Regions from separate parts of the Fictibacillus marinisediminis genome, predicted to be linked through region 1. Evidence: riboswitches for the same ligand, from Rfam matches in the RefSeq annotation. Region 1 holds a riboswitch; each other region holds the start of a gene.
The links. Region 1 has a riboswitch for cyclic di-GMP ahead of LCY76_RS19530 (nuclear transport factor 2 family protein). Riboswitches for the same ligand answer to the same signal wherever they lie in the genome.

Region 1 (7,919 bases):
TTCACCGCGGTGGGAGGGTTCAACCTTTTTTGCAATATTCACTACATCATTGTCATAGAAATACAGCCCCGGTACGGCATAATTCGACCGGGGATTAATTGGCTTTTCTTCTAATGCTACCGCATTGCCATTGCTGTCAAATTCAACTACACCATAGTCTTCTGGATTCATAACATAATAGCCGAAAACAACCGCTCCATCATCGACCGATACAGCTCGTGACAGCGTCTCAGAGAACCCCTGCCCGTAAAAGATGTTATCTCCCAGGACTAACGCAACCTTATCTGAACCGATAAAATCTTCTCCTATGATGAATGCCTCAGCAAGCCCCCTCGGTTCTTCCTGGACTGCATAGGAAAGGGTTAGACCCAAGCTGCTTCCATCCGAAAGCAGCTCCTTGAACTGCCGTATGTCCTGAGGAGTGGAAATGATCAGGATCTCTTTGATCCCCGCCAGCATCAAAACCGACAGCGGATAGTAGATCATAGGTTTATCATATATTGGAACAAGCTGCTTCGATATCGATTTTGTAATCGGATACAATCTTGTGCCCGAACCTCCGGCTAATATAATACCTTTCAATACTGCCACCTCTTTACGAATTTGAATTTTCAAACAAGAATAGAACCGAGCCCTACGTTATTGACAGATATCGCTAAATCATTCGATATATTTACTAAAATTTCGAGGTTTTTCCTTGAAAAATAATACCATATTTTCTACCTTTTATATAGAAATAGCATTTTAATGGTAACTTTGTACTAGTTTTAATGCGAATTTGAAGTGGTTTGACCTAATCATTCTTATCGTTGGTAATATTGTATTTTCCTAATTAGTTATTTATATAGAATAGTATTTTTTTGTATTTCGGATCACTTAACAGGTATAAATGCTTATGATATTTCAATTAATTAACTAAAATTAAGTATTTCCCATGTAAAATACTTCATACTTTTTAATATAGTGGTATAATCAATTAGTATTTTATACACAGGTCAAAAGGGGGATGCTTTAATGCATGCAAGATTAAAGAATGAAGCAGGGGTAGTAAAAGAAGTAAAAATTGGTTTTAGCTGGACAACTTTCTTTTTCGGATTCTTTCCAGCTCTTTTCAGAGGAGATTTGAAATGGGCAGCCATCATGTTCATTACTGGAGCATTAGCTGCAGTATTTACCTTTGGGTTTGGAGCTTGGATTCCAGGAATCATCTTTTCTTTCGTTTATAACAAAATCAATATAAAAGATCTGCTGGAAAAAGGCTACCGTCCATCAGATGAGCAAACACAGTCTGAACTGCAAGCTCGAGGAATTATTACTTCTGCTCCAGCCGGGCAGAAAGTTGGAGCGTAATAGCAACAGCTAATCACTTTTGTGTGGTTAGCTTTTCTTGTGGTATTAAAATTGAAGTTAAAAAGGGAGATCAAAAATGGGGATGTTTTTTGGGTTTATAAGTTTACTTGCTCTTTTTGTGTTTGTCATCCTGGCTCTAATCAGCCTCGTTAAAAAGAATGGAAAAGCGAAGAAGAACTTTTTAATCGCAGGCATATGCATGGTCATTTTTATAGTAGCTGTTTCAACAAGTGGAGCAACTGATACCACACAAACTTCCAGTACAAATGACAAGGCAGTAAAAGATACTGCCTCGAAGAAAGAAACGAAAGAAGAAAAAGCAAAGAGCGCTGAGGTACAAGCGAAGGAAGAAGCTAAGCAGAAAGCGGATGCTGAGCAAAAAGCAAAAGAAGTAGCGAAAGCTAAAGCGGAAGCTAAACAAAAGGCCAAGGCCGAAGCTGAAGCCAAGAAAAAAGCTGAAGCGGCAGCAAAAGCAAAAGCCGCTGCCGAAGCTAAACGTAAAGCGGATGCTTTGAAAATGTCAGGCAGTGGAGACACAGCCACAAAACAGTTTAAACTCGAACCAGGTTTTGTCGTCTTCCAAGCGAAATATACTGGCTCACAAAATTTCATTGTCACTCTTTTAGATGAGAATGGAAACAATGTGGATCTTTTGGTCAATACGATCGGATCTTACCAAGGCAAACGATTTGTTGCCGTTCCAGATGGCGGCAAGTACATGCTTAATGTGAAAGCGAGCGGTCCGTGGACCATCCAGGGAAGCCAGGAAATTCCGAAAGAGGAAAAAGGAACAATCAGCGGCAATGGAGACGATGTACGATTTGTACACATGAATTCAGGTGCCAGAACCTTTACCCTTTCCCATTCTGGCAGCCAGAACTTTATTGTTAAGATCAACGACTCCGTTCTATTGGCGAACGAGATTGGAAATTATCATGGTTCCACGGTAGAAAGCATTCCGGATGACTCTGTATATGCGATAGGTATTCAAGCGAATGGACCATGGAAAATTAGTATTAAATAGATAAACAGAAACGGACCGCTATTTTGTATAGCGGTCCGTTTTTTGTTTGTTATATTCGGAGTACAGTCTTTTTTCTAATTCTTCAGTTCCTGCATTCCGCTTTGCCTCAACGTTTCATTTTTCAGCTTAAAACGCAAGATGCGCTCGACAGCTTCATCAATCCGCTGTTCTGAGAGCTTGTGAGATTGTACAGCCGATAAGATACCATTGTACACCTCTTTCTGGCTTTGCAGCGTATGGCAGACAAGCAGCAGGTCGGCCCCTGTTTCCACCGCTTTATAACCCAGGTCTTCATTGCTGTAATATTTATGTACAGCTCCCATCTCCAGGTCATCCGTCACAACAATTCCTTTAAAGCCGAGCTGCTTGCGCAATAGGTCTATTTTGATTTTGGAAGACAAACTCGCTGGATTCTCCTGATCATAGGCAGGATACTTGATGTGTGTCACCATTACAAAAAACTTATCATTATCCATTTGGTCAATCATGGATTTAAACGGGTAAATATCGCTGCTTTCAAGTTCTTTCTTGTCCGCTTGCACCGAAGACGTATCCTTATGAGGGTCTATGCTGCTTCTCCCATTACCGGGAAAATGCTTGACTGTGGCTGTGATACCGCCATCCGTAAGACCTTTAATGACCTGCGCCCCATAACTGCTGACAAGCTTTGGATCTGATCCGAATGATCGAGAATCCTTATCCGAAATATCCAGAACAGGCGCAAAGTTTACATTCACTCCCATGTTCAGCAGCTCTTTGGCAGTAGTGGATGCTTGATGATAGACCGCTTTCGAGTTCTTTTTCACTCCCAAATCATGCTGAGAAGCTTTAAGTGCCACCTGGTCTCTCATGCGGACAATCAGGCCGCCTTCCTGATCAATACTCACCATAAGTGGAATCTGCAGAGGATCTTTCATAGCCAGGTTTTGCAGCTGGCTGTTCAATTCTCCCACTTGCTGCTGGTTCTTCATGTTCCTGTCGAACAGAATGATTCCGCCGGCATGATAGTCTTTGATCATCTCGGTAACTCCGCTGTCTACCTCCTGCCCAGGAAGCCCTACCACAATCAGCTGGCCGATTTTCTCTTTCAATGTCATGTTCTTAATTAGATGATTTACTTTTTCATCAAGATTTTCTTGTGTAAAAAAAGTAACCTCTGGCTTTTCTCTTTGTGGATCTGCTGGCTTATCGTCAGTTTTAATTGGTTTCATGGAAGGCATCGCCTCATCCTGCTGTTTTTCAGGCTGATCCTTCTGTTCATCCTGCCCTTTTAATAAGTAGACAGCCCCTGCCAGGCAGACCAAGATGAATAAAATACTCCAGGCAAGTCTTCTGCTTTTTCTTTTTCGCCTTCTCATTGTACGTTGGAATCCCGCTTTTCAAGATGGGCCTGATCGAGTTTCCATTTGCCATCTTCATAGACAAGATCCCATTCCCCGCCCCATTTCTGTAGTAATGTATGTCCGTTCTTCATTTTATCATAGGATGTCATTTCTACATATGCTGTTGCGGTATCTCCGTCCGTACTGTTCACTTACAACTTTTTGATTAATGGCTTTTTAAAAAAAGCAGTCATGGAAGGCAGCTTTAATGTTTTGGAATATGCAAAGAACTACTTATATCTTTTTTGTCCCCTATGTATGGAAAATGTTCCGCAGTCTAATAACATAAAAAAAGACCATGATTAAAAGAACCATAGCACGTATCCATGGCAGCCAGACGATCCTAGTTTAATCCTGCTAAACCTTAGACTCTTCGCTTTGCGTCCTACCCTTTCGAATAGTTTGCCTTTTTCTGTGTATTCTGTTTTCGGTTTTCATATTTTAGCAACCTGAAACAAAGTCAGCCCGGAACTCTTTAAATTGATTGGTGAATAGCCTTCTACACATAAAATGGGCTGATTCGGGTTTGCCGGAAAAATATGGCTGATATTAGCGCTCTTCCCATTCCTCAGTTCTATTTTTCTGCCCCTTAGCAAGTCCATAACCGCGAAACAAAAAGGGCGCACAATATCAATATCCAAGCGGTTGGAATTCGCTTCTTTTAGTAACTCCTCAATGGCATAAAAGATGGATTGAGTACTTTTGTACACCCTATTGGAGCAAATGGCATCAAACGTATCCGCCACAGAAAGGATCCTTACGAGCATTGGAATGTTTTTTGAGTTTAAGCCAAAAGGGTAGCCCGACCCATCCAGCCTCTCATGGTGCATAAGGGCGCCCGTAACTACCTCTTTTGGTAATTGGGTATCATTTAAAAGTTCCTGTCCATAAAGGGAATGCTTCTTCATCTCAGCAAATTCTGCATCGGTAAGGAACGTTGGTTTATACAATATAGCTGGATCAACGAGAAACTTGCCCACATCATGAAACAATCCCATCAGAGGCAATAAATACTGATCATTGTTATTTACACCCATCATCTGTCCAATGGTACTGGCGATCAAGGCTACTCTTAAACTATGACTATATAAGTATTCCTCATTCTGAAACTGATCATTGATGTCAAGAATGTTAAGGCTAGAGTCTTTATATAGTTGTAAGTAGGTTTCACTTATCATCTTAATGTCAGCGTTGGTTAAAGCTTTATTCTTATCAATATTTTTATAGCACGACAATAATAACGTTTGTTCTTCTTTCGGATTTAGGCTTGTTTCCTCTGTTCTTATTGCTGCTTCTTCTTTTTGAATTTCGTGCCGGGAAAGCAGCTGAATATGATGGTCATTTACAACCGTTCCCTTTTTTAATAGAAGAACTCCTCTGGAGGAATAAATGTGCTCGCCTAATTCCATTCCGACTGAAATTGTCATTCATTAACTCTATCCTTTCCATTTTTTAAAGAACGAAATGATTTAGATGTTAACCCAATTTATGTAAACACATATTTTTATCGTAGTTCAAAAGCCCTAAAATATCAATATTATTTTAAGAATTTTTTGTTTATTCATAATACATCTTAATTTATTAACCATTACAAAAGTCCCTCAGAAAGAGGTGAAACAAGGTATATATACTCATTAAAATAGATAATATATCCAGTTAAATCTAAAGAACTGTAAACGGTAAACCGATAAAGATATAGGGACGAAAAGTTAATACCTAATATTTTTTAGAGGGGAAGTTTTTTATGAAAAGGTCGCTAATCACTGTTTTCACATTTGTTCTGGGTCTATGTTTATTTTTCCCTTATACCGGAAAAGCTGCTGCAAACCCAACGTACTTCACAGCAGAAGCGAACAAAACCACGGTACCTGGAATTTACAAAAGTACGCCAAATGGAAAAGCTTCTTTAGTGCTTAAAGGGGCGATTTTTAAGCCGAAAACCATTACCAGCCCTTTGATTAAACTGACGGACACAAACTTTTTTCAGACCAATGGAAAAGCTGGAAATAAGGAAGACGAAAATATTATTTCTAAACCTATCCAGGACGTTCAAACTTCCGGAAAGGACATCTATTATACAAAATTCCTGATGAGTGCCATGTATGCTGGTAGCTGCGGCGGCGGTGGCGGTGATATTTTAGAGGTCTTTAAAAAGAGTGCCAGCGGGAAAGTGACAAAGGTTACTTCTGACAAGGTTTCTTCGCACACAGAACAGTCCATCAAAGTTGCTAATTCCTCACTTTACTATCCAAAAGTTGAAGATCAAGTAATGGGGAATTTCTCAATTGTTCGCCTGACTTTAAATGGGAAAAGCAAAAAAACACTGATTAAGAAAGTGGATGACTTCTGGATTCAACAAAATAAGATTTATGTCATCAAAGATGAAGCTCTTTATAAAATGAATCTGGATGGATCAAGCCTTAAAAAACAAACAGATATGCAAGCAAAGCTCTATGATGCAAGCGGCTGTGATGAAGGAAACTATATGGTTTCAAAGAATGGCGTGACTGCAGCAAATTGGGACAAATCAAATGAAATCGTGTACTACCAATTCTCTACTGGAAAAACTTCAAAGCTTTCAGGAGGGGACGGCATCATTGATGTTAATCTAAAAACAAAAAAATATTTAGCTTTCAGTTATGACGATGATGAAAACTCCGCTATTTCGCTGTTTGATTTTAAAGGCAAATTGATTAAAAAAGTAAAAGTGTTTAATTGGGATAATGGTTTTAAATTAATTTCTGCAGATGCGATAAAAGGGGAACTGCTTTACAGCGAGGGCTCGAAATTAAAACTTACGAAATTTTAAGCCATACTAAGGAAAATTAAGATGTTCAATCCGAGCAAATAATAGTTAAAAGAATCAGTGGCTGCACTGGTTCTTTTATTTTTTTCTTCTATTTTATAAAAGTCAGTTTAATAGGAAAAAGGTCGTAGGATTTTAGTTGTTAATTCCTCTAGGGGGTTTTATAATTATAATGGAAAAAAATTCATAAAAAGGGAGCTCTTCAATGAATAAGAAAATTCCGATGATGTTTTTAGCACTTGTATTGGTTCTCAGTGTTTTTAGTTTTTATGGCAAGACGGCCTTCGCAAATCATTCAGTAACCGATGCTACACCTGTTAACCTCAATACACTCTATCAGTTTACTAGCCAACATGAAAAAAGCTATTACAAAGTAGTTGTTCCCGCAAATGGGATGTTGGAAGTAAAGCTTAGTAATGACTACGGTCTAGATAAACGTTTTGCCATCCTCGGCACGAATGGCGGATATTATACAGACTATACATATACGGACGACTCTCAATTTGCCTCTGATTTTGCGAGTCATAAAATTGGTCTATCACCTGGAACTTATTATATAGAAGTCTATTCTCCGTATGAGGACAACTTTTCATTTAAAATGGGTGCTTACTTTACCCCCAGTGAATATTGGGAAAAAGAATCTAATGATGTAGTTACGCAAGCTGATGAATTGGTTTTAAACAAACTATACTCTGCTGCTGTTGATGGTGATTCCGACGATGACTTCTTTTCATTTACAATGGTCAAAGATGGTTCCACAAAGATAAAAGTCAGTAATACTCCTGATCTCTATCAGAAATTCGAACTTTTTTATGTGAAGAATGGCAAAAAAGTTGATTTATTCTATAATACAACCGATGACTCTGCCTACGCTTCAGGATACTCAACTATCTCCGTAGGATTACCCAAAGGCAAATATTATGTAAGGGTCAGTGATCCTAACAATTCCTTTAATGGCACCATCAACCCTACCTATAAAATCGGAGTAGATGCAGCCTATACTGACGATTGGGAAAAAGAAGATAACGAGAACGTACAAACCGCAACACCAATGAAGTTAGACCGTTACATGAATGCTGATTTGGCTACTGATGATATTGACTTTTTTAAGTTCACTTTATCTAAGGGAACCAATTTGCAACTCAATGCACTAAATATTAAAGAAGGTTATTTTAAGTATCTGATCACCGACTCAAACGGCAATGAAAAATTTTATTTAGAAACCATAGAGGGTGATTATGCTAAAGGCTACAAAACGGGCCGGTTTTATTTACCGGCTGGTACTTACTACTTGAAAACGGGTTCATACGCTGCAGCACAATACAAATTCGCTCTTAAACAAGTAACCCCTACTCTC
Region 2 (7,919 bases), 490 kb from region 1:
CCCGGTCGGTAAACTTGTATTCACAGTCAACCCCTTCGTCATGAACAATAAAATCCTGTACCTCGCCCTCACGATCGAACACAACGAGTGCACTCGGATCATATAGATCACCAGGGAGTTTCGTCTCCGCTGACAAATCAAAATTCAGGTACACATTGATCCAATGCTCACCCTTCATTACTTCCGGATAAAAAGCGGTAAAATCCGCTTCAAAATAATTTTGAAATCCATACTTATACATAATGTTCCCCCGTATTGGCTCTAGCTTCTTTTTTATTATAAACAATCGGAGGAAAGGAAACAAAGATGGCGGTTTCTTTGGTGTTCGAGTTGACATAATTAGGTTTTGGCGGGTATTTAGGAGAATTTGGCGGGTAAACTCTCTGTTTTGGCGGGTATTTTTTTATTTTGGCGGGTAATTGCTTCATTCCGGCTTGTAAATGAATTCCGAGTCCTCGATCTGAATTGAAAAAACGTAAAAAGAGACGATTTCAGCCCGAAAATCATTCGGCTCAACCATCATCTCTTCATTCACATTATATTTCTCTCAATACCGCGCGCACAGGACTGCCATCCGCATCCTTTAACGGCAGCGGCAGCGCGATCAGCTCATATTCTCCTGGCTCCACATCATCAAGGACGATACCTTCCAGGATATTAATGCCGTTTTGAAGCAAGGCATGGTGTGCAGGAAGCGCTTTGCTGTCGAGGACATCTACAGACGGCACATCAACTCCGATAAGCCTCACACCTTTTTCTGATAAAAAAGCAGCCAGCTCTTCATCTAGATAGGTGATCTTTTCCGGAAACACGGTTCTGTCCTGCCAAGAGCCTGTTTTCAGCAGCACACGCTCCGCTCCATCCAGCGGTTGATCTGCCAAATCCTCTGGAGCGATGACCTCTTTGCCCGTAACATCTACCACTATTGCTCTGCCGGCATAGAGCTCAAGATCCAGCTCCAGTACCCGTTTTCCTTCACTATCAAAGTGATACGGCGCATCAATATGGGTGCCGGTGTGCGTGCTCATTTCCACTTTACCGACATTCACGGATCCTGATTCTGCTTTCGTCCAGGCTAAATCAAACGAGTACGGGGTGTCCCCCGGCCAGGTCGGAACGGACGAGGTCAAAGGCATGGAGATATCGATCAGTTTTCCAGCCATTACGCAATCACCTCTCTTACGTTTGAAAACTTTTCATACTGCTTCTCACCCATGATTTTTTTTAGCCGCTGAACCGCTTCATGTACATCTTCAAAAGAGGTATAAAGTGCAACAGGAGCAAGGCGGATCACATTCGGTGCACGAAAATCCGGCACGATGCCGTTCTCTTTTAAACTTTTGCAGATTCTCGCTGCTTCATCATGCTCCAGGCAAACATGGCCACCGCGACGTATATCATCCCTCGGATTTCCGATCGTAAATCCAAAGCCAGCAAGTTCGGTCTCAATCAGCTCCATCATATAGCGTGTCAGATTAAGAGATTTTTCTCTTAGCCGGTCCATTCCCGCTTCCTCAAAAATTTCAAGCGAACCGATTAATGGGGCCGTGCTTAACACGTGCGGAGTGCCGATCTGAAAGGCTCCCGCAGTATCTGCCGCCACGAAGTCATGATTCATGTCAAACTGTTTATCTTTATTGGAACCGAACCAGCCTGCTAGTCCAGGCTCTTTTCCAAAATGTTTCGCATTAATATAGAGTCCCGCAACACTGCCCGGTCCCGCGTTCAAATATTTATAGTTGCACCAGAAAGCAAAGTCAACATTCCATTCCGAAAGTTGATGAGGCACTGCCCCAATGGAATGGCATAAATCAAAACCGATCAATATTCCGCGCTTGTGGGCCTCATCCGTTAAGCGTTTCATATCGAGCAGCTGCCCGCTTCGGTAGAGCACGGAGGGCAGCACAATAAGAGCTGCTTCATCCGTCATGGCCTTGATGATGTCTTCTTCCTCAATCATCCTGCCATCACGGCTTTTCACTCTGATCAGATGCTGGCCAGGGTCCAAGCTTCTTAAAGCCAGCTGGCTTTTCAGTGCATAAATATCTGAGGGAAAGGTCAGCTCATCGGCTAAAATTTTCGTTTTTGATCCTGAAGGTTTAAAAAAAGTGGATGTGAGCTGATGGAGGTTTCCAGTGGTGGATCCAGTAATAATGACTTCCTCCGGGTTTGCTCCAATTAGTGGCGACAATTTCTTCCCTAGTTCCTCGCTAAGTGTATACCATGGATGCTTTCCGTCCATCCAGCCGTCAATACCGCATTCCTTCCAATCATTTAGCGACTCCAACAGTGATTTCTCAGCTCTTTTCGACAAAAGCCCCAGCGAATTGCCGTCCAAATACAACACGCCTTCTTTTAAATAGAATTCGTTCTTAAAGTTTTTCAGAAAATCTTTTTCGTCCAGTTCTTTCCATTTCCCTAATTCCATCACTCATTCGCCCCTTTTTTGCTCTCTCTGTTTATCTTAAACAATTCAAGGGAAAGCATCAATGAAAACGCTTACTTTACAATAATATTACAATTATGTAACGGCCAAATTACGACAGATTCCTAAAGAATAAGATACTATAATAAAATTGTGTATTAAGCACTAGTAATTGGTTAAAATTGTATGAATTAAGTGACTGTCGGGAATGCCACCCTCCAGTTAAAGGGCAAACATCGCTGAAAAGCATGGACGCAAAATCACAGGTCTAAGGTGACTTACTATGATGGCTGGATTACCTGGAAAACCACCAATTTCAGGAGGGAAACATGGAAACCGTAAAAAAAACAGAGCTTGATCGTGAATGGGTAGCCTTACTATTACAAGCCAAAAAGCAAGGTTTAAGCATGGAGGAAGTTCGTAGCTATCTTCAAAAAACGTACATACCATCAAATGAGCGAATATTTAAAGCGACATCAATGTGATGTCGCTTTTGGTCTATTTACAGCCTATCGTCCCTAAATGTATAATAGAAGCAAAAATTGTAGTAAAAAAGAGGGATTAACGTGATTGGTGAACTTGTAAAAAAATATCGCAAAGAAAAAGGTCTATCTCTATCCTCACTAGCAGAACGAGCAGGTATCGCCAAATCCTATCTCAGCTCCCTTGAGCGAAATATACAAACAAATCCTTCTGTACAGCTGCTTGAAAAGCTGGCAGCTGTCCTGGATATTCCTGTTGAAAAATTGCTGAATGAAAAAGCTGAGATCAATGAGGCGGAGCTGGATTATGAATGGGCAGAGCTCGTAAAAGAAGCTATGGAGTCTGGTGTCAGCAAAGACCAGTTTAAAGAATTTCTTGAATTCAACAAATGGAAAAATAAAAATCAAAGCTAAACCGGCACCCTTTAGCGGCGCCGGTTTTTTTCATACTGAGATATCGATGATCGGAACAAGTTCTTTAAATTGATAATGTCCGATATAGGCAGTGGATAGAGGTTCTCTCTTCTCCCACTTCAGAATTTGTTTTTTTACATAATCAAATGGGGCTCTTCCTCTTAGCTCATCATTAATAAAAATTTCACAGATGTTGCGGCCCATGTACACGACCTTTACTTTATTCCCCGCTACTTCACATAAATAGACTCCATTGCCAAGGCGGATCATTTCGCTTCATCATCCTTTGTCTGCTGTTTCCAGCTTTCATACCGTATAAACGTTCGGATTTCCTCCTGATTAATTCCCATTTCCTTTGCCTGAATGACGAGTTCCATCCACTCCTGGTCCAATATATCTGCTTCTAGATTAATGACCTTTTCCACAGGCACCTCCAGGGCTTTCGCCAGCTTTTTAATCATATGTGCGGACGGGTTATTTTTATGATTTTCTATGCTGCTCAAGTATCCTTTAGAGATTCCAGCCATCTCAGCAAGCCTTGTCACACTGAGGCCTTTCTCCATCCGGATCCTCTTAATCTGTGTTCCTAATTTCCTCACGATCACCGACTTCCTTTGCTGGTTAACAACCTTTCCTCAATTAACTTGGCCTTCACAATATACCGGTGTGTCGGATGTTTGAACGGGTGACAGGTAATTAACGTGATGATATTTTCATTTTTACTGCTATGTAAGACTGATAGGTCTGCTGGTTTGACGATTTTTTTGGCGATCATCCGGTAGATCAGCTTTTCTTTTTTGGTTTCAATCGTGATAAGGTCTCCGGTTTTCACTTCTGTCAGCCGATTGAATTGCTTGCCGTACGTATAGCTTCGGTGGGCTGCGATCGCTGCATTTCCTTCTTTACCAATCGGCGAAGTGCCGGAAACGTGTCCAGCTGCAACCTTCAGGTTGGACAGGCTGGCACCTTCTACAATCGGCAAGCGGAGATGGATCCGCTTGATCTCAAGAGTTCCGAGCATACTGTTCGGTAAAGGATCTTTCCTGACCGGTTTGGTTTCATTTTTCGTTTCAGTAAGAACAGGACCCAGCTTTTTATAGCTGCTGACTGCCTGTTTGGTTGGCGGGTGATCCCATGATTGAAGTAAGTGGTTTTCCTTGTTCGTATAATAGTAGTTTATTAGTTTTGGGTAACACATCGTTATGATGCCTGTGAGTATAAGTAGATATGCGATCCACTTCATCACTCAGTCCTTTTGAAAAGGATTGGGAATGATGGAGTTCTTCATGAGGAGCAAAATAAGACCGGATGAAAAGATAAAGAATCCTAGAATGATAGTTGGATAAGGACTGGTTTCACCCGTTTTCGGTAAAGTAGATATGTCTGGGTTGTTTGATGGCGGATCAGTATGTTTTGACGGCGGTGTATTGTTGTCTGTTGTGGTATCATCTTGATCGGTTGGTGGACTCGTATCAGAATCACCTGTTAACAAGACAAGTTCAAATTCTGTTTTCAGCCCCTGAAATTCATTGCCGGATTCCCAGGGAAATGAGATGGTTGCAGTCAATTCTTCTTCTGAATGAGAGTCCAGTTTACGCGGTGCAAGCTTTTGAAACTGGCTCAGCTGTCCATCAAATAGTATTTTGGATTTGTCTTGGATTTTTATATGAAACTTGTTAAATAATCTTTTCGAACCGCTTTTAAAATGAGATTTAGAGCTATACGTAAAAGGAGCGTCCCCTTTATTTTTCACAACTAATGTTCGAGTGGCCCAGTCTCCCGGTTTCATATTGTTAACGTTGAAGAATTCTTCGGTGGGAGAGACGGCGAGGTCGATTTTAGCGGGTACGCTTGAAGCACCGGTGCTGCCTGATGGATAAAAAGTAACGAGTGTCAGCAAAATAATGCAATAAATAGAAACTAGCTTAAATGCAGTTGATTTATGGCTCATTATTTTTCCCCCGCACTAGGCATTAATTGATGCGTTCAACCTTCTTGAATGTATTTATAAAAAGAAAGGTGGGGATATCCCCACCTCCCATTGAAAAAGTTACCTTTCAACACCTGCGCCTTGTTTGCCTTCAAAAGTCCATTTAAGTTCTAGTTTATCACCTTGGAATTTATTTTGGTCTTGGCCGTTGTCTACAAATTCATATTGAACGTAAAGAGTATCGGATGTCCCTGCTGCAAGTTTTCCGCCTCTTTCATCTAACCAAGGGATGAATACTTGGTTTTCAATAGCATCTGGTGTCATATTTTTTAGTTGATCCAATGTAGTGTAGAAAATAACTCCATCAGTCTTATCCGCGTTTACTAAGAAATTAACACGGATATGTTTACCAAAATCTTCACCGGCATTATTACCGTTAGCATCAGTTACTGTATAAGAAGTTTTCAAGAGAACCTTTGCAATATCTAGATTCCCATCATTCTTAAGTTGGAACGAACGTGTCATCCAATCACCTGGTTTAATTTTGTCAACATTAATGATAGTAGTAGGAGCGGCGTTTAAGTCTAAAGTACCAGCTGCAAATGTTGCATTTGTATCTACGCTGTCACTAAAGTACGCATAAGTCCCCCCACCTACTAAAGACAATCCTAATGCTGCTGAAGCTACCCCTAGACCTAATTTCTTTTTCAAACTCATTTTAATTTTCCTCCCTATCCCCATTTCAATGGGTATGTAGTTTTTTATATTGAACCTGCAAAGATTTTTCTCTGCAGAGTTGCAACCATTAATTGCTTGCTGGCGGTGTATCTTCTTTCTTTGTTACTTCCACTTCCCTTATGGCTTTCCAGATGGTGAGCACAGAGTAGATGAGAAGAAGAATTCCGGGAACGATCATCAATAAAGTGGTTCCTTTTTTGGATTGAGCAAATTCCATCCCGTATCCTACATAAGGAACGGTGAAGCCTTTGTACTGAGCGACTACATTGTTGGCAAGCACTGGCTCCAAGTCAGGGGCATCATTGTTATCGCCCTTTGTTACATAACTTGTGTTTGCCCCGCTGCCTTTTACTTTGTAAATTCTGTGGGTAATCAATTTATCTTCAGAAGCCTTGAAGGTGATGACGTCGCCTTTTTTGAAGCGGGTCATGTCTCCTCCTGGCTTAACTGCTATGATTGAGCCTGTATGGATACCTGGTTCCATGGATCCTGATAAGACTGTTTTTAGTTGATATCCCAGAAAGTTAGGAGTTCCTCCTGATGCTTTTGACGAGATGACTACAAATCCCATAAACAATAGAGTTGCAAATAATACAGTTGTAACAATATTACTTAGCCATTTTTTAATTTTGATTGTCTTCATTACGATCACCTTCCTTTGGTTCTGGAACTTCCACTTTTTGATCTATCGATTTTTGCTCGGCATCTTTATTTACATTTTCTTTGTCCTGTTCAGCTTCATTGGTGTTACTATCTGTTGCTGGGTCAGGTTCTTTCGTTTCATCCTTAACTTCCGCGGGCTTTTCAGCTGGTTTTTCCTCTGTTTTGTCTTTTCCTGAATCGTCAGATGCCGGTTTTTGTTCCTTTTCTGTCTCGTTCTCTACATTTTCTTTTTTGGCATCTTTATTTTCATCTTTACTTTTATCTTCATCAGTATTTTGTTCACTACATCCAGTTACAGTAATGCCATCACTCCAAAGTTCTCCGTTACCAGGATGTCCTGGTCTCTGGAACGCTTTAAACATATAAACGCCATTTTTCGTTGGTAAATATGTAAGGGTTTCTTTTTGGTTCTTCGTTAGGGCATCCATTTGTCCGGTGTCGACTTTACTGCCACCCTTTGGATTTCCTTTTTCAGCCCACCAAACTTCATATTTAACGGGGCCTTGCATTATTTCACCCTTATTTACTATTACAGCGCTAATGTTGCTGCATGAAGAATCTTTAGAGGCAGATAGAAACTCCAGTGAGCTTTTATCCCACTTTCCATCCTCGGTCTCCCAGGTCCCGGCCTGTATCGTTCCGCTAACATTTGATGTATCATTAAAGTAGGCATTTGTAGTTCCGGTCAGGCCGTAAAGGGAGTACATGAGTGAATAAAAAATAATGCCAACTTGTAAACTTAGAACAAATACCCAATTCTTTTTTCTGAATTTCCTCAGCCGTTTGCTTCTGATGTTGTCTCCCTCCTTTTCCTAAGGACTTAGACGTTTCTGAGAATCTTGCGGTTCTTTTTAACGAACAACTCGTGTTCAGTATAGAACGAATTTACCATTTAAAAAACCTGTGAATTTGGTTATTTTTGTTCTTTTTAACGTACAAATGACCTAGTTATCTTCTTAAATCGCTCGTTTTCTTAATCTTTCGTTATTTTTAAAGAACGATTCGTTCATTTTATAGAACGAATGTGATTTTGCTCTTGAAATCCCTGCTCAATCGCCTAGTATGGAGGGAGGAGGAAACGCTTACTATGAAAAAAATAACCATCATTTCAAGTATCTGTGTTGTCATCTTGCTGCTGGTCCTTATTCCTGTTCTAAAAAACAAACCGGCTCAGGAAAGAAAAACGGAGCCTGCAAGCAGCGAGAGGCAAAATAAGGACAACATTAAAAAAACAACGGATAAACCGCCAAAAAAGAAGGAACCTCAA
Region 3 (7,919 bases), 250 kb from region 1:
GCGGTTTTCAATTGTCGTATGCCGTATCCACCAAAAGGAGCCGATGCCAAGAAGAAGAAGGCCGATGCAGAGGGAAATAAAGTAGCGGGTCGTCCAATAGGTTAAGAGACTCGTTCGTTTTTTATTTTTCATAAACACTGAACTGATACCCCAATCCTCTGAAAGTCCGGATCTCCCCATATCCTTGAGACCAGCCTGAAAGGGCCTGCCTTATCCGCTTTACAGCAAGATCAACTGCCCTGTCACTGCCCTCATAATCCATACCCCACACCTGGTCAAGCAGTTCGTCTCTTGTGAATGTGCGGTTCGGCCTTTCTGCAAGGAAGAGAAGAAGGGACATATCCTTTGGCGTCAAAAAAACAGATTCCCCGTCAACCTTCACAAGGCGGGATTCTGTATGAATGCTTAAGTTTCCGAATTGTCTCCGGTCATCAGACTCCAGCACTTTCGAAGACCGGCGCAAAACGGCATTGATTCTCGCAATGACTTCCTCGCCGACAAAGGGCTTGGAAATGTAGTCATCAGCACCCTGATTCAATCCCTTTAATTTATAGTCAATATCACCGAGAGCGGTCAGCATAATGACCGGGCAGGCGCTGCTTTTCCGGATCTCCTCCAGAACACCCCAGCCATCAAGCTCAGGGAGCATCACATCAAGAAGAACAAGATCGGGCGTGTGCTCTTTGAATTTGGCTGCAGCCTCAAGACCGTCAAATGCGTGCTGCACCCCGTAGCCCTCATGCTTCAAATAAACCGTCAGGACTCTGGAAATGGTTTCCTCATCTTCAGCAACTAAAATGGTTTTATTCATGGCGGCCTCCTATCCCCTTCACTATACAAGAAAAATCCCTGGCGAGAAATACCAGGGATCTTTGCTCATTAAACGCCTGTCGCTGCTAAAGTGTGTTGCTGCTGAGATCTGCTGAATCTGTTCCGTTTTGGTCTTGATCAGGGCCCTCAGCCGCACCGCCATCTCTATCATGACCAGGTCCGCCATGTCCATGTCCTCTGCCGAAACCGCCATCCCCAAATCCAGGTCCGTGGCCAAATCCGCCCATGCCGAATCCATCGTCTCCAAGCACGTCTTTCAATTTATCCGGATTTTTGTCTTTGATTTCATCTAGTAAATCTCTGGTTGTTTTGTTTGTTGTTGAGATGTTCAGTTCCTTCGCGAGCTTTTCTACTTTTTGATCCATCACTTCAGATGCGATTTGTCCGATTGATTTGCCGTCAATTGTGATGTTCATTTTTTTTGCTTCAGCTTTTACTTTCGCTGACTGAACTTCCCTAGCAGCCTGGCGGATATCTTTACCTGTCACGGAGATGCCAAGCTTTTTCGCATCCTTCTTCACTTGTGCTGTGAACACATCCTGCTGCAGGGTCTGTATATCTTTACCGGAAGTGGCAACGCCAAGTTCTTTCGCCTTCTTGGTCAGTGCTGCTTTTTGAACATCCTGTCTCAATGTCTGCTCATCCTTGCCGGATGTTGCAACTCCAAGAGATTTGGCTTCTTTCTTCAGTTCAGCTAAGTGAATGTCATTCATCAAAGTTTGAGCTGTTTTGCCTTTTATAGAAACACCCAGTTTTTCCGCCTCAGTTTGAAGCTTTTTCAGCTGAACCTCTTCAGCAAGCTTGTCGATTGTTTTTCCGGAAGTACTGATGCCAAGTTTCTTCGCTTCTTGTTTCAGAGTAAGATCTCTGATTTCTTTCATTAAGGTTTCTGCATCTTTACCGGAAGTGGAAATACCGAGTGATTTTGCTTTAGCCAAAAGCTCGTCTGTATTTCCGCTAAAGAAGCCCCCAGGACCGCCATGTCCGCCGAATCCCCCATGTCCTCCAGGACCATGCTTCATGCCGCCAAAATCAGACTTGGCTGCTGTGCTGCTTTGCGCTGTTTTTGCTGTAGTGTTATTGGCAGCGAAAGCAGTGGATGCTGCATAACCTCCAACTAAAACAGTACCGGCAATTGTAAACGATAAAACTGACTTATTCATTTTCATTTTCATTCCTCCTAAGTATGTGGTAAGGATCTTGCTTGCTGAACCTTATACCCATACTTTACTGGGCGAATGTGTCAGGGAAATGTCAGGTGGAGGGAAGTTAGAAAAAAATGTTTTTTAAGGATTTCGGTCAAAAACGCTTGCAGTGATTGGGTTGGACATCTTTCTTTTGTGTCAGTTTCGCGTCAATGATCCACCATTTAAAAAGGTTCTATCGATAGAGACAGAACCTATTGAACCCCTTTTATAAAATACCTAATTAACAGCTCCTTACAAAAAAAGCCTGTCTCATCAAAGAGATAGGCTATTGATTCTTATTTATACCAAACTTTGTAGTAGACCCTGGTGGTATCAGAGTTCTTTAAAAGAAGTCGGTATTGAGTATATGGAGATAATGCCGTGCTGCTGTTTTCTTGTGTGAATGTGATTGTTTGTGCCCCGGTTTTAGGAGCATCAGCTTGTCCAACACTTGTCCAGACTCCATTTATGGTTTTTTGCAGATATACTTTGTATTTCCCGACCGTTGTACTTGTGGAATCTACTTTTACAATAATATCATTGTCGCCATTATATGAGATTGGATAGATGGTATCCGTTCCTACATTATACAAGAAATTGCCCGTTCTATATTTCCCTTCCCAAGCAGGGATAAAGTTCATCGGGTTCATCGCATATGTTTTTGCAGATGTCCAGTAGGGTTGATGAACTTCAAAATGCAAATGCTGTCCGGACGAAGTCCCCGTGTTCCCCATTGACCCTATCACTTGACCCTGGTAGACAGCAGCACCAACACCTACATTTCTAGTATTTAAATGAGCGTAAACCGTTTCGTATGGCACGCTGTTAATCGTATGTTTAATAAAAATTACATTTCCATAGGAACTAGATAGGTAGGATCTGCTGACCGTTCCTGGAGCTGATGCAACGACTTTAACATATCCGCTTTTAGCCATATCTACACCATAGTGATACTCACCGTTTCTAAGTCCGAAATTAGAAGTAAACGTTCCTTCTGCCGGCTTAATAAATGTGTTATCCCCTGCCGCGGCCTGAGCCTCAATACCTATAAAGAATACCGAAAATAAAAAAGCAAAAACCGTTGATAGAATAAAACTCTTTCTCTTTATGCAAATACTTCTCAAGCTGTAATCCCCCAAATATTAGACTTAATTACATAATATAGAATTCTATACTAATATAGTAATTCTTTTTCCTCATACAAAAAAGGTAAAAAAGACCCAAAAATAAAATTAAAATAAGAGGATTAAAACTTTATGGCTATTATTTAGATAAGGAAATAGTTGGTTCTAAATAAAGAAAATGACGTATGCTAATTCATACGTCATTTCTTATGTCATTTATTAAGAAAGCACCCAAAACAGGTGCTTTCCTTATGAATACACTTCAGTGCGGAACATAAAAACACAAGAACCTGCCTGTCCTTGCTCAATCATTATCATGGTCGCCATCACCATGATCCTCATCGTTATTGTCTTGATCATCTTTATCGCTTAGAAGCTCTTTTTCAATTTTAATTTCTTTTCCGTCCAAGAATTCAATTTCAGCTTCTAAATTATATGAATGATCCTCCAGTCCAAATTTTGCTGTAATGATTGCGATCATTTCATCTTCTGACAAGTCAGGCTTTGTTTCCAGTTCACTTACTAATGAAGTAATCATTTCTTTTGTGGTGGTTTTGTAGTTAGCTTTAATAATGGTATGATTTTTTTTGTATTTGTATTTCAGATTCATTTTTTTATCTGAAGTTTCTAGTTTTATATCAATATTTCGGACCTTTTGAGAATATTCAACCCCATCTTTACTAACCTCGGCCCCATCATTGATATGATCTTCGTCGGTATCGGGATTGTTTGGTTCTGTTCCTAACTCTATTTCAGATATGTTGCTTAATTGGTCGTTATCTGAGTCTTCTAAGCCATCAGTTAGTTTATCTTTATCTGAATCTGATGAAACAGGGTTTAAGTTAAGCTGATACTCTACTAGGTTGGTTAGCCCATCTTTATCTTTATCTTCCTTAACGATATTCTTTCCTGAAAGTTTATATTTTTTTTCCCAGGTGTCAGCTATTCCATTTTTATTTTTGTCTACAACATGTGTTTTTTTCTTGTTCCCCTTCCCTTTATGGGATTCTGCATTCACTGTAGTAAACCCTTGGGAAAATAGCAATGTGGCTGTTAGTCCAATACCCCATACAATCTTCTTGTTTTTCATAAAAATTTTCTCCTTTTCTTCATATCTTCGGTGGCTGGCTGGCTTAGTAATTTTAATCACCTTAGCCCCTATAGCTTTGCGAGGCTATGTTTCCATAGCGTAGCCCTTTCGTTGTATATTCTTCAAAAGGAAGAATTAGCAACTTTTACTAAACTAAATGTTATTCAGTCCATAGAAACAGGCACAAAGACTTGTCCATTCCCATTAAGATGCTCGTATTTCTATACGCTCCTCTCGTGAAAAATTGAATATATTACTTTTATCGATAAAATAATTATTATATTTAGCCATTTTTATTATTAATCTGAGATTTTTTGGATCAACTAGTAACATAACCATACGAATAAAAAAAGCACCTATTCCTAATCGAATAAGTGCTTTCCTTATGACTAACCTAAACATGAGTGATATTCCGAACCCCGTTCCGATCCTACGAGGAGCCCGCTAAGAAGACAATTCCCAACAGTCATTTAATCATTGGTTATCATTAATTTGTTTAATTTTAGATAGATTCACTTTAGGTTTTCTGCTTTCGGTTAACAATCCGTTAACTTCTTGCTGAACATCGGTAATTTGGGTATAACAAAAGCCACTAATGTAATCAAGGCTCATGATCGCTTTCGTAATGGATTCATAACGATCTAAGAATTCCTGCTCGTCTTTTACCTGGTTGCCATATCCCCAGCCTTCTTCTGAGTTAAAGGCAATTCCTCCGTATTCACTTATAATAATCGGCTGGCCTTTATACTCATATCCTTGTGCCATGGCATGTTTAAAATTATTAAAGGCAATCTCATTCTTGATGAGTTTATCTTTTTCCTTATAGCGGTTTAGGAATTCGTCACCATATTCCACATAGTCATGAAGGGTAATGATATCCGAAACCGTATGCTCCCAACCGTCATTTACGATGACAGGCCTCATGCTATCCATAGATTTCGTCAGATGGTAGATTCCTTCCGTAAATTTTTGCTGCTGTTCGTTCGTGTAAATATTCTTTACTCCCCAAGATTCATTGAACGGTGTCCACGTGATAATACTTGGGTGATTATAGTGCTGTTGGACAACGGTCATCCATTCCTCCGTGAAATTTTGGATCGCCTCATCCGAAAATTGATAGGTTGCGGCCATTTCAGACCAAACTAAAAGGCCTTTCTTATCCGCCCAATATAGAAAACGCTGATCTTCAACTTTCATATGTTTCCTTACCCCGTTAAAGCCCATTTCGAATGTCTTCTCGATATCTAAAATGATCGCTTCTTCTGAAGGCGGTGTAAGATGGGAATCTTCCCAATATCCTTGATCTAACAGCAGTTTTTGATAAATGGGTACATTATTCAATAAAATATTGCCATTCTTTATCGATACTTTTCGCATACCGAAATAGGACTGAACGCGATCGAGCTCTTTTTCCCCATGGTAAAGGGTGAATTCCACATCATATAAATGAGGATGCTGCGGACTCCATTGCATGACTTTCCATTCATGGATTTCACTAGCCAGATTTACTTTCATCCTTGCATTTTCACGGTCAGCCCTCAAGCTAAATTCCTTCACAGGCTGGCCATTAAATGTAATCGATGTTCTTAACGAAAGCTCCTTTTGATCTTGTTGAACATTCGCCAATTTATAGTCGAACTCTACGGAATCCGTATCCAAATCTGGAGTGATTTTAACCGATTGTATACTCGTTTGATTTAAAAACTCCAGCCATACGGTTTGCCATATACCGGTGGATTGTACATACCAGCAGCCAAAGTTCTTATCAATCCATCGTTGCTTCCCTCTTGGTTGATGTTCGTTGTGGCTATCTTCTATTTTGACTACTACGTTATTTTCTTTTCCTGCATTTATATAGTTGGTAATATCAAAGGAAAATGCCGTATATCCCCCTTTATGCTGGCCGGCAAATATACCATTCACCCATAGTTTGGTCACATAATCGGCTGCCTGGAAGTGCAGAATGGTTTTTTTATGGGAATACTCCTCAGGCACAGTTACTATCTTTTGATACCAAATATAGGGGCAAAAGCTTTCCTCATGTATTCCGCTGGCCTTCGTTTCATACGTAAAGGGAACGATAATTTTTTGATTTAATGTAGTTTGTTTGTACCACTGCTCTTCTTCACCGACATTCGTCTGATCGAACTGAAAATCCCATTCTCCATTAAGATTCAACCATTCTTTTCTCTCAAATTGCGGTCTGGGATACTCCTTGCGAATGTTCACTTCCATGCTCAACAGCTCCTTGATAAATTAGTTGGTTTGCTCTATCTGGCTATGTAACTTCGAAATCGTTTTATTTTTTGCCAAGGCCAATATTCCGCCCGAAAGAAAAAGAACAGTACTCAAGAAATCCATAAAAAAGTAGGATGCAGCACCTAATAAAATAAACCAGAATGAGAGTTTTACTTCGACTTTGTCATCTTTAAAGTTTCTTGCGAGATAAAGATTCAATAACCCTATAACTACAAAAAAGAGGCCGAATGTTACTGCGAAGCTATATAAACTGCCAAACAAGGATTCCATCGCTTTCATTTGCGCAAATTGTGTTTCTTGAATACCGTTACTTTGTGATTTGATATATGATCCATAGACAAAGATGGTTAGCAGACCAGAAAGCATTTGCCATACCGATCCAATGATGATCAGTTTTCTTTCCAGTTTTCTATTCAAAGCATTTCCCCCTATCCTTTTACTCCAGATGATAAAGACATCGATTGTAAGAAATAACGCTGAGTAAACAAATACAAAATAAAGGTTGGGACAATCGCAATAATAGCGGCAGCCATCGCATGTCCGATATCTGTGACATACATTCCTTGCAGAAGCTGCAAGCCTGGTGTGATCGGCATTTTATCAATATCATTGAACACGATCGAAGGCCACAAAAAGTCATTCCATGAACTCGTAAATGTAAATAACGCCACAACGGTTAATACGGGTTTGATAAGCGGAAGGGTAACCTTCGTATAAATTTGAAAATCGTTGGCTCCGTCGATCCGCGCTGATTCATCCAGTTCAATCGGAATCCCGATCATAAACTGTCTTACTAAAAAAACATTAAACACCGCTGCCGCTCCTGGAACAATGGCCGCCCAATAACTATTGACCCAACCGAGGGTATCAACAATTTTATACAACGGAATCAGGTTCACAACGGCAGGGAACATCATGGTTGCCAGTAAAAAGGAAAAAAGCCAGTCCCTTCCCTTAAATCGCAGCCGGGTATATCCATACGCTGCCATTGAAACAACAACCAATACAAGAATGGTCTGTGTGACGGAAATGATCATTGAATTCATAAACCACTTGGCTACAGGAGCACTTGTGTTATTAAAAAGAACGTCCTGGTAATTGGCGATGACCCAGTGGATGGGCAGCATCGTAAAACCAAAGGTTTGGATATCGATCTCATCTTTAAAGGATGTGAAAAGTGACCAGGCAAGAGGGAATATCCAAATTAAAGTCATGCATAACAGAAAAATGAATGAAATCAAGGTGGAGATGTTTACTTTTTTCAATGGTACCCGCCTCCTACTTCCTCTCTCTTAATAAGAAAAATTGAATAACCGAGACAGCCATGATGCACAGACCAAGGATAACCGCCATTGCGGACGCAATTCCTGCGATGGATTGACCCGATCCAAAGGCATTCTGCTGGATATACATAAGAAGCACGGTGGT
Region 4 (7,919 bases), 2.1 Mb from region 1:
CACAGAATCGGATAAAGAATGGGATCAATCCGCCGAATGACCAGCAAAAGCAGCTTTTAATCGATTGGCGCATTGAACTGTTTCAATTCATCGGTGAAGCATTATTCTCAAACCTCGAACAATCAGAAAAAAGATTTTTAGAATGGGGAAAAAAAAGCGGGGAAATTGCGGTAGAAATCAATTTGTCCCTTGATACAGCCCTCGATTCTACACGGCTTTACCGGACGATCATCTGGGAATTCATTGGAAAAGAAGTGGAAAGAAATGATTACGATAACCATACAGTCATGAAGGCTGTGACTATTATTGATCCATTATTGGATAAGGTGGTTTATTCTTTCAGCGTGGCCTATGTGGACTATAATCATCATCTGCTCGACTTGGCCAGAGATGCACTTGAAGAGCTGTCTGTTCCTGTTGTCCGCCTTACGCAGACGGTCGGGGTCCTGCCTCTCGTCGGTCCCATTGATACACACCGCTCGAAATTGATCATGGAGATCGCTCTTAATGAATGTATGGAGATGCAGATTGAGCACCTTTATATTGATTTATCAGGTGTTCCAATCATTGATACGATGGTCGCCCATAACCTTTTTCAAGTGATTACATCCTTAAAGCTTCTCGGTGTGGATGTAACATTGACAGGCATGCGGCCAGAACTTGCTCAGACCGTTGTTGCTCTGGGAATTAGCTTTGAGGGATTTTCCATCGCAGGAAGCCTTCATCAGGCACTGGGACAGAAAGGATTATTGCAAAGCGTGTAATATTATTAGGGTATATGCCTATCCTTACTAAGGATAGGCATATTTTTCTAGTTGCATAAAGAACGTTTGTTCGCATATACTGTGAATAAATAAATGGTAAGGCGGTGGCTAAAATGAATCGATTGCTGATGCGTTGTGTGTCTGAACGTTCTCCCTTTATGATGATCTATCAGTCTGGCGGCGGGCAGTTTACTCAGCGTTACGTTTTTCCGATTTCTTGTGAAGGAGAAACGTTAACCGCCTATTGCTGTCTTCGAAAACAAATCCGTACGTTTAAGCTGTCTAATATTTTGTCGGTTGCCGGAAAAACGGCCTGAACGGCGATCGGGAGGAACAAAAATGTTATATGGCGATGAAAGAGATCGTATACTAGTAGATAAATATATTATGTATCCTATGCTGCTTACCATCTTTAACCGTGATTTAAAAGTGATTGCCGTTTCTCCTTTCAAATTAAGGCAGCCGTATGTCACACTCATCGAGAATGTGATGAATGCCATCAGTTTTGAATTAAAAGATGTGAAAAAAGAAATGATGGCCCGTAAAATTAAAGTAACGGATGGAAGGCCAGTGGATGACATCACAGAATATCAGATTTTTATCCGGGGATATCAGGAAGTTATGAGATTCCCGAACGTCCATCTTCGAAATAAAGCAGAATTGCTGATGAAACATTTTCTTTTTGGTACGCTGATAGAGCGCAAATAGCAAAGCTGTTCAAAGCTTTCGGCGAGAGACTTAGGAATCGGGCCAGGTGAATCATGAAAAAGTATACGCAGTTAGCAGAGGAGTTAACACAAGAAGTAAAAATAATTAGCAGGAATCCCGGTGATCCTGTGGAAGTTCTGTTCGCTCCTGAACCGTGGGAGCTTCTGGGCTGCGGCAATTATGCTGCCGTTTTCGTCCGTCCTGATTTCCCTGACCAAGTCGTTAAGATTTATGGCAGAAATCATGAAGACCTGCTTGAAGAGATATCTGTTTACCGGCAGCTGGGGGAGCACCCTGGATATTCACGCTGTTACGGATATGGAGAACGCCACTTGATCCTAAAGCGAATCGAAGGAATAACACTTTATGATTGCCTGCATAAAGGGGTGAAAATTTCCGAAAACGTGATTCGTGACGTGGATGAAGCACTGTGCTATGCTCGAAACCGCGGCCTTTTTCCCCGGGATGTTCACGGGAAAAATGTAATGATTTCTAATGGGCGGGGAATCATTGTGGATGTTTCAGATTTTTGCAAGAAAGAGGAATGCTATAAATGGAGAGATTTAAGAAAGGCTTATTTTAAGATCTATCAGCCGTTCTTTTATAGATTCCCTCTTAGAGTTCCTTATCCGGTGCTGAATGGTGTACGAATCGGCTATCGATGGTACAAAAGATGGAAAATGAAAAAATAGGTCTAAGGTTCGTGTTTGGTGTTGGTAAAAATAGGTTATATGGTATATAATTACTATATCGGATAAATAGAAGAGACCTTTGTCTCAGAGCAAACCATCTGAAAAGGTGGGACGCAAAGCCGCGGGCCTAACGTTTGTAGAAACTATGGCAGCCGGGTTGCCAAAGGGGAAAGAGCGATTTCCCTGCAGGGGAGATGGCTTTTTTTGTTATGTTCGGCCAAATACATCTTGTTCAAAGCCGGTCACTTCTTAAATACTATATTGAATAGAGGGATCCAACCTATGCCAGAAACGGACATCGCCGACCTCAAAAGCCGTCTTTATAACCTTCATATCGAATCCATTCCCAGCATTATCGAGAGGCATCTTCTTCATCTGGAAAAGAATGAACTGTTTGTTCCCTTCCTGGCCTATACAGATTCAGAATACCAGATGCATCTTAAATGGATGTTAACTGCCTTGATAAAAGGCATTTTTATACATAATGAAGAATTTAACTCCTGCATGGAACGAATTGAAGATCGGGGTTTCAAGCAGGGACATGATTTTGCCGGGCAAAGGGCTATCCCCCATCAGCTCCTTCCTCTTTTAGCAAAGAGTCTGAGGCAGGCGGGCAACAGTGTTATTCAGAACCTGATTAAGGAAGAAACAGCTGAAAACAAACTGTTTTTTCTGGAGAGATGGGGACATGCTGCCAATTCTTTAATGATCGGGGTTTTAAGCGGTTATTTTTCAAAACAAGTAACCGATCTGAAAGAACTGAGCATCAGAGACCCATTGACGAACCTATATAACAGGCGTTACTTTTATCATTGCCTGGAAACAGAGGTCCTGAAGGCAAAAAGGGGCCAATATCCACTGTCACTGATTATGATGGACATCAATGATTTTAAAGAGATCAATGACCAGTTCGGGCATCATATGGGAGACGAGCTGCTGCAGCAGATCGCTTTCTTTGCGGAAAAGCTGCAAATGGATCTCGGCTTCCGGTTTGGAGGCGACGAGTTTGTATTCTTGATTCCCGGCCATACAGAACAAACAGCCTATCAGCTGGCCGGCCAGATTGATCTGTATTTGCGTTCGTGGAATGAAAAGGTCTCGCTGGCCTATGGAACCATTCGCCTGCATGCGGATGCGGTTGACAATATTGATCATTACCTGCGTCTTGCGGATGAAAGAATGTACATGAATAAAAGAGACATAAAGCAATAATGAATAGAATGTTCAGTGCCTGCCTTGTTCCAGTTAAAGGCAGGCTTTTCTGCAGTCGTTATCATTCTTTTACATACTGTTTTATGAGATAATAGGTTTAAGATTATTAGGTTGACAGAGGTGAGGATATGAGTTTGCGCTTTATTCTTGGAAGAGCCGGAAGCGGAAAGAGTGACCGCAGTTTAAGCGAGATCAGAGAGTCTCTTTTTGCAAATCCGGAGGGAAAACCCATTATCTATTTGGTGCCCGATCAGATGACATTTCAATCCGAATATGAGTTGGCAAAGACACCTGGCCTCGAAGGAATGATGCGTGCCCAGGTGTTCAGTTTTTCCCGTCTGGCATGGAAAGTCCTAGGTGATGTCGGAGGGATGACCAGACTTCATATTACAAGTGTCGGTATGAACATGATGCTCAGAAAAATAATAGAAAACAAAAAACAGTATCTAAAGGTATTTAAAAAAGCGTCAGATCAGAATGGATTCTATGAACTTATGGAAAATATGATCACTGAATTCAAGCGATACTGCGTGGATGCCGAGCAGCTCGACTGGAACGCTCAGACGCTGCTGCAATTTAACAGCGATGAAAAAGGAAATGTTCTTCAGGACAAGCTTACGGACCTCGCCCTGATCTACGGAGAATTAGAAAAAGCATTGGTTCATAAATACGTGGATACCGAGGATTATTTAAGGCTGCTGGCAGAGAAGATTCCTTATTCAGAGTATATAAAAGAGGCTGAATTCTACATAGACGGTTTTCACCAGTTCACGCCGCAGGAACTTGAAGTCATTCGGATGCTGCTGAAACATGCAGATCATGTAACAGTTGCCCTGACTCTTGATTCATACGAAAGTGCTGGACATCCCCATGAGCTTGATCTGTTCTATACTCCGAAAAATACACTTCTCTCCATTAAAAAAATAGCACAGGAAGAGGGTGTGTTTGAAAGAGAGCCGGTTATTCTGGAAAAAACGCCAAGGTTCAGCGGTACACCCTCTCTGGCTCATTTAGAAAGCCAGTTCGACCGCAGGCCAGCTATGGAACTTGATGCGTCAAACGGCATTTCTGTTCAATCTGCCGTTAATCGGAGAACGGAAATCGAAGCCGCTGCCAGGGAGATCATCCGCCTTGTCCGTGATGAAAACTACCGATACAGGGAGATCGCCCTCTCCATTCGAAACATGAATGATTATTACGACTTGATTGAAACGGTCTTTGAGGAATATGAAATTCCTGTCTTTTTAGATCAGAAGAAACCGATGCTTCACCATCCGCTCGTTGAATTGATCCGTTCGTCGCTGGAAGCTGTGACAAGCAACTGGCGGTACGAATCGGTTTTCCGTGCTGTAAAAACAGATCTGCTTTATCCTGTAGACAGTGATTTTTCATGGGCGGAACTTCGCCATGAAATGGATGAACTGGAGAATTATGTGCTCGCATACGGTATTCAGGGGTATCGCTGGATAGAGAAGAAGCCGTGGAAGGTGCAGCGTTTTCAGGCGCTGGAAGAACATGAATTCGTCCAGACAGATGAGGAAAAAGAAAAGCAGGAGCGGCTGAACGAAGTCAGGCATATGGTTGCGTCTCCGCTGGACAAACTTTCACATGACTTGAACAACGCGGACAATGTCCGGGGGTTCTGTGAGGTGCTGTTTCTTTATCTTGAACGTCTGCATATCCCGATGAAGCTTGAACGTCTCAGTCAAAGAGCACAGCAGGAAGGCAAGCTCAGGATTGCACGTGAACATGATCAGGTCTGGGATGCAGTTGTAGAGCTTCTAGATGAGATGGTAGAGATTACGGGTGAAGAAAGCATCAAGCTTGATCTATGGATCAAAATGCTGGATACAGGCTTAGAAAGCCTAAAGTTTGCCCTTGTACCGCCTGCCCTCGATCAGGTGCTGGCCGGAACGATGGACCGCTCCCGTTACTCAGGCGTAAAATGCCACTTCATTATGGGTGTCAATGACGGGGTTCTGCCGGCAAAGCCGAAGGAGGAAGGAATACTTTCAGAAGATGACAGGGATGTTCTTGAAAAGAACGGCCTGCCTCTTGCTCCTGGTTCAAGAAGGCAGCTTTTAGATGAACAATTCCTCATCTATCTTTCACTGGCGAATGCCACAGACAAGCTGTATATCTCTTATCCGCTGGCAGATGAGGAGGGGAAGAATCTGCTTCCTTCCATGGTGATCGGCAGGGTGAAATCATTGTTCCCTGGACTTAAAGAAGAATTGATTCAAAGCGATCCGGAAAACGGCAACGATTTGGTTTATATCCAGCATCCTCAAAAGGCGATTTCCTATCTCAATACCCAGCTGCGTGAATGGAAGAAAGGCTATCCCATCTCAGGGGTTTGGTGGGATGTTTATAATTGGACTACCGTTCAGGATAGGTGGAAATGGCTGGGGGAAACCGTGCTGGGAAGTCTATTTTATTTTAATCAGGAAAACAACCTCACACCGGCTGTAACGAAAGAGTTATACGGAAGTGAGATTACGGCCAGCGTTTCAAGGATGGAACTGCACCAGTCATGTCCTTTTTCACAGTTTCTTTCCTATGGGCTGAAGCTCCAGGAAAGAAAGCTGTATAGATTGGAAGCACCTGATATCGGTCAGCTGTTTCATGCTGCTCTAAAGAACATGGATGATTTTCTGGGCTCCAACCACATGAGCTGGCGCGATCTTTCTAGGAAGGATTGTTACCGCATTGCGGGAGAAATGGTGGAAAGCCTCGCATTAAAGCTTCAGAGCCAGATCTTGCTCAGTACGAAACGCCATTTATATATAAAGAGCAAATTAAAGGATATTGTCGGCAGAGCGTCCCATATGTTAAGCGAGCATGCGCGAGCCAGCGGCTTTGCTCCAATCGGCCTTGAGCTGGGGTTCGGCAAACAGCAGCCCCTTCCACCGCTTAAATATCAATTGCCAAACGGCACAACCATGGAGATTATCGGAAGAATTGACCGTGTGGATTCCGCCGAAGGGTCAGACGGACTGATGTTAAGAATCATTGATTATAAATCAAGCTCGACAGGGTTAAACCTCTCAGAAGTTTATTATGGGATCGCCCTGCAGATGCTTACGTATCTTGATGTTGTCATCAGCCACTCCAAACAATGGCTCGGAAGGGAAGCACATCCGGCCGGTGTTCTGTATTTCCACATCCATAACCCATTAGTTACAAACAAAAAGCTGCTGACTCTTGAAGAGGTGCAGCACGAACTTTACAAGAAGTTCAAGATGAAAGGCTTGGTGCTGGCAGATACTGAGACGGTGCAATTGATGGATACGGTCTTTGAAAAAAAATCAGATATCATACCTGTTTCCATTACTTCGAAAGGTTTTCATCCTACTCACTCATCTGTAGCAACCGAGGAAGAGTTTTCAACGATGACGAATTATGTTCGAAAGGTCATTAAGGATGTCGGCACAGACATTACGGAAGGGGTCATAGATATCTCCCCTTATCAAATGAAAAGTAAAGTGCCATGTACCTTCTGCTCCTATCGTTCGGTATGCCAGTTCGACCAGTCGCTCGAAGAAAATCAATACAGGCTGTTAAAAGACGAAAGTGATGAGAATATATTAGCCAAAATGAACGAGGAAGGAGGAAGGAGAGATGATTAAAATAGCAGAAAAGCCCGCAGACAGCTTATGGACAGATGACCAGTGGCAAGCGATTCAATCGAGAGGGCAGGATATTCTTGTTGCTGCTGCAGCAGGGTCGGGAAAAACAGCCGTGCTTGTTGAGCGGATTATTTCGATGATCAGAAAAGAAATCGCTGATGTCGACAGACTGCTCATCGTTACATTTACAAACGCCGCCGCTGCTGAGATGCGAAAAAGGATAGGAGATGCGATTGAAAAAGAGCTTTCTCTGCATCCGGCATCGCTCCATCTGCGAAGGCAGCTCGGTTTGCTGAATAAAGCTTCCATTTCCACGCTTCACTCCTTTTGTATTGAAGTATTGAGAAAGTATTATTATCAGATCGATCTGGATCCGGGCTTTAGGATTGCCGATGACACCGAAGCAGAATTAATCAGGCAGGAAGTATTGGAAAATCTGTTTGAAGAAGAGTACAGCAAGGGAGAGGGCCATGCGTTCTTTGATGTGGTTGATGCATACAGTTCAGATCGGAATGATATTGAACTGCAGCGCCTAATTCTAAAGCTCTATGATTTTTCAAGAAGCCATCCTGAACCGGCACAATGGCTGCAGCAAATGGCGGCTCAGTATGATGTTGGTGAAGAGGCGATAATCGATGATCTGCCTTGGACGAAAGAGCTGCTGGAAGATGTGGCGATGCAGCTGAAAGGCTTAGGAACCGTACTTGAACGTGCCCTAGACACAGCACGGTCTCCTCTAGGACCTGCCGCATACGGAGAAACGATTGAAAACGATCTGGTTTTTGTAAAGCGCCTTGTAGCCGCTGCTGTCTTATCCTGGCAAGAGCTTTATGACGTGTTTCAATCCGGTGCTTTTGCAACGATGAAACAGGTGCGCGGAAAAGAGGTAGATCCTGTTCTCAAAGAAAAAGTAA

Region 2: another riboswitch for cyclic di-GMP. It lies ahead of LCY76_RS17030 (anti-repressor SinI family protein); the one in region 1 lies ahead of LCY76_RS19530 (nuclear transport factor 2 family protein).
Region 3: another riboswitch for cyclic di-GMP. It lies ahead of LCY76_RS20670 (hypothetical protein); the one in region 1 lies ahead of LCY76_RS19530 (nuclear transport factor 2 family protein).
Region 4: another riboswitch for cyclic di-GMP. It lies ahead of LCY76_RS08655 (GGDEF domain-containing protein); the one in region 1 lies ahead of LCY76_RS19530 (nuclear transport factor 2 family protein).

The regions. Positions count from the first base shown of each region.
Region 1 is NZ_JAIWJX010000002.1:3,691,307-3,699,225, forward strand. It holds gene rfbA (glucose-1-phosphate thymidylyltransferase RfbA) at 1-582, opposite strand, end outside; gene LCY76_RS19515 (DUF2628 domain-containing protein) at 1,015-1,350, shown strand; gene LCY76_RS19520 (hypothetical protein) at 1,427-2,374, shown strand; gene LCY76_RS19525 (glycoside hydrolase family 3 N-terminal domain-containing protein) at 2,449-3,732, opposite strand; gene LCY76_RS19530 (nuclear transport factor 2 family protein) at 3,729-3,908, opposite strand; cyclic di-GMP riboswitch class I at 4,082-4,173, opposite strand; gene LCY76_RS19535 (HD-GYP domain-containing protein) at 4,191-5,183, opposite strand; gene LCY76_RS19540 (DUF5050 domain-containing protein) at 5,501-6,565, shown strand; gene LCY76_RS19545 (hypothetical protein) at 6,768-7,919, shown strand, end outside.
Region 2 is NZ_JAIWJX010000002.1:3,197,737-3,205,655, forward strand. It holds gene LCY76_RS17015 (hypothetical protein) at 1-241, opposite strand, end outside; gene kynB (arylformamidase) at 537-1,163, opposite strand; gene kynU (kynureninase) at 1,163-2,428, opposite strand; cyclic di-GMP riboswitch class I at 2,644-2,728, shown strand; gene LCY76_RS17030 (anti-repressor SinI family protein) at 2,755-2,910, shown strand; gene LCY76_RS17035 (helix-turn-helix domain-containing protein) at 2,992-3,321, shown strand; gene LCY76_RS17040 (hypothetical protein) at 3,352-3,591, opposite strand; gene LCY76_RS24055 (helix-turn-helix domain-containing protein) at 3,588-3,920, opposite strand; gene LCY76_RS17050 (class D sortase) at 3,923-4,564, opposite strand; gene LCY76_RS17055 (LPXTG cell wall anchor domain-containing protein) at 4,568-5,272, opposite strand; gene LCY76_RS17060 (CalY family protein) at 5,372-5,968, opposite strand; gene sipW (signal peptidase I SipW) at 6,057-6,632, opposite strand; gene tapA (amyloid fiber anchoring/assembly protein TapA) at 6,613-7,446, opposite strand; gene LCY76_RS17075 (CapA family protein) at 7,740-7,919, shown strand, end outside.
Region 3 is NZ_JAIWJX010000002.1:3,941,427-3,949,345, forward strand. It holds gene LCY76_RS20650 (HAMP domain-containing sensor histidine kinase) at 1-132, opposite strand, end outside; gene LCY76_RS20655 (response regulator transcription factor) at 122-811, opposite strand; gene LCY76_RS20660 (hypothetical protein) at 897-2,000, opposite strand; gene LCY76_RS20665 (M23 family metallopeptidase) at 2,315-3,142, opposite strand; gene LCY76_RS20670 (hypothetical protein) at 3,447-4,232, opposite strand; cyclic di-GMP riboswitch class I at 4,259-4,347, opposite strand; gene LCY76_RS20675 (glycoside hydrolase family 2 protein) at 4,707-6,467, opposite strand; gene LCY76_RS20680 (hypothetical protein) at 6,489-6,908, opposite strand; gene LCY76_RS20685 (carbohydrate ABC transporter permease) at 6,920-7,756, opposite strand; gene LCY76_RS20690 (carbohydrate ABC transporter permease) at 7,770-7,919, opposite strand, start outside.
Region 4 is NZ_JAIWJX010000002.1:1,578,949-1,586,867, forward strand. It holds gene LCY76_RS08635 (STAS domain-containing protein) at 1-764, shown strand, start outside; gene LCY76_RS08640 (WYL domain-containing protein) at 878-1,081, shown strand; gene LCY76_RS08645 (YhjD family protein) at 1,104-1,472, shown strand; gene LCY76_RS08650 (serine/threonine-protein kinase) at 1,526-2,164, shown strand; cyclic di-GMP riboswitch class I at 2,243-2,329, shown strand; gene LCY76_RS08655 (GGDEF domain-containing protein) at 2,447-3,376, shown strand; gene addB (helicase-exonuclease AddAB subunit AddB) at 3,505-7,005, shown strand; gene addA (helicase-exonuclease AddAB subunit AddA) at 6,998-7,919, shown strand, end outside.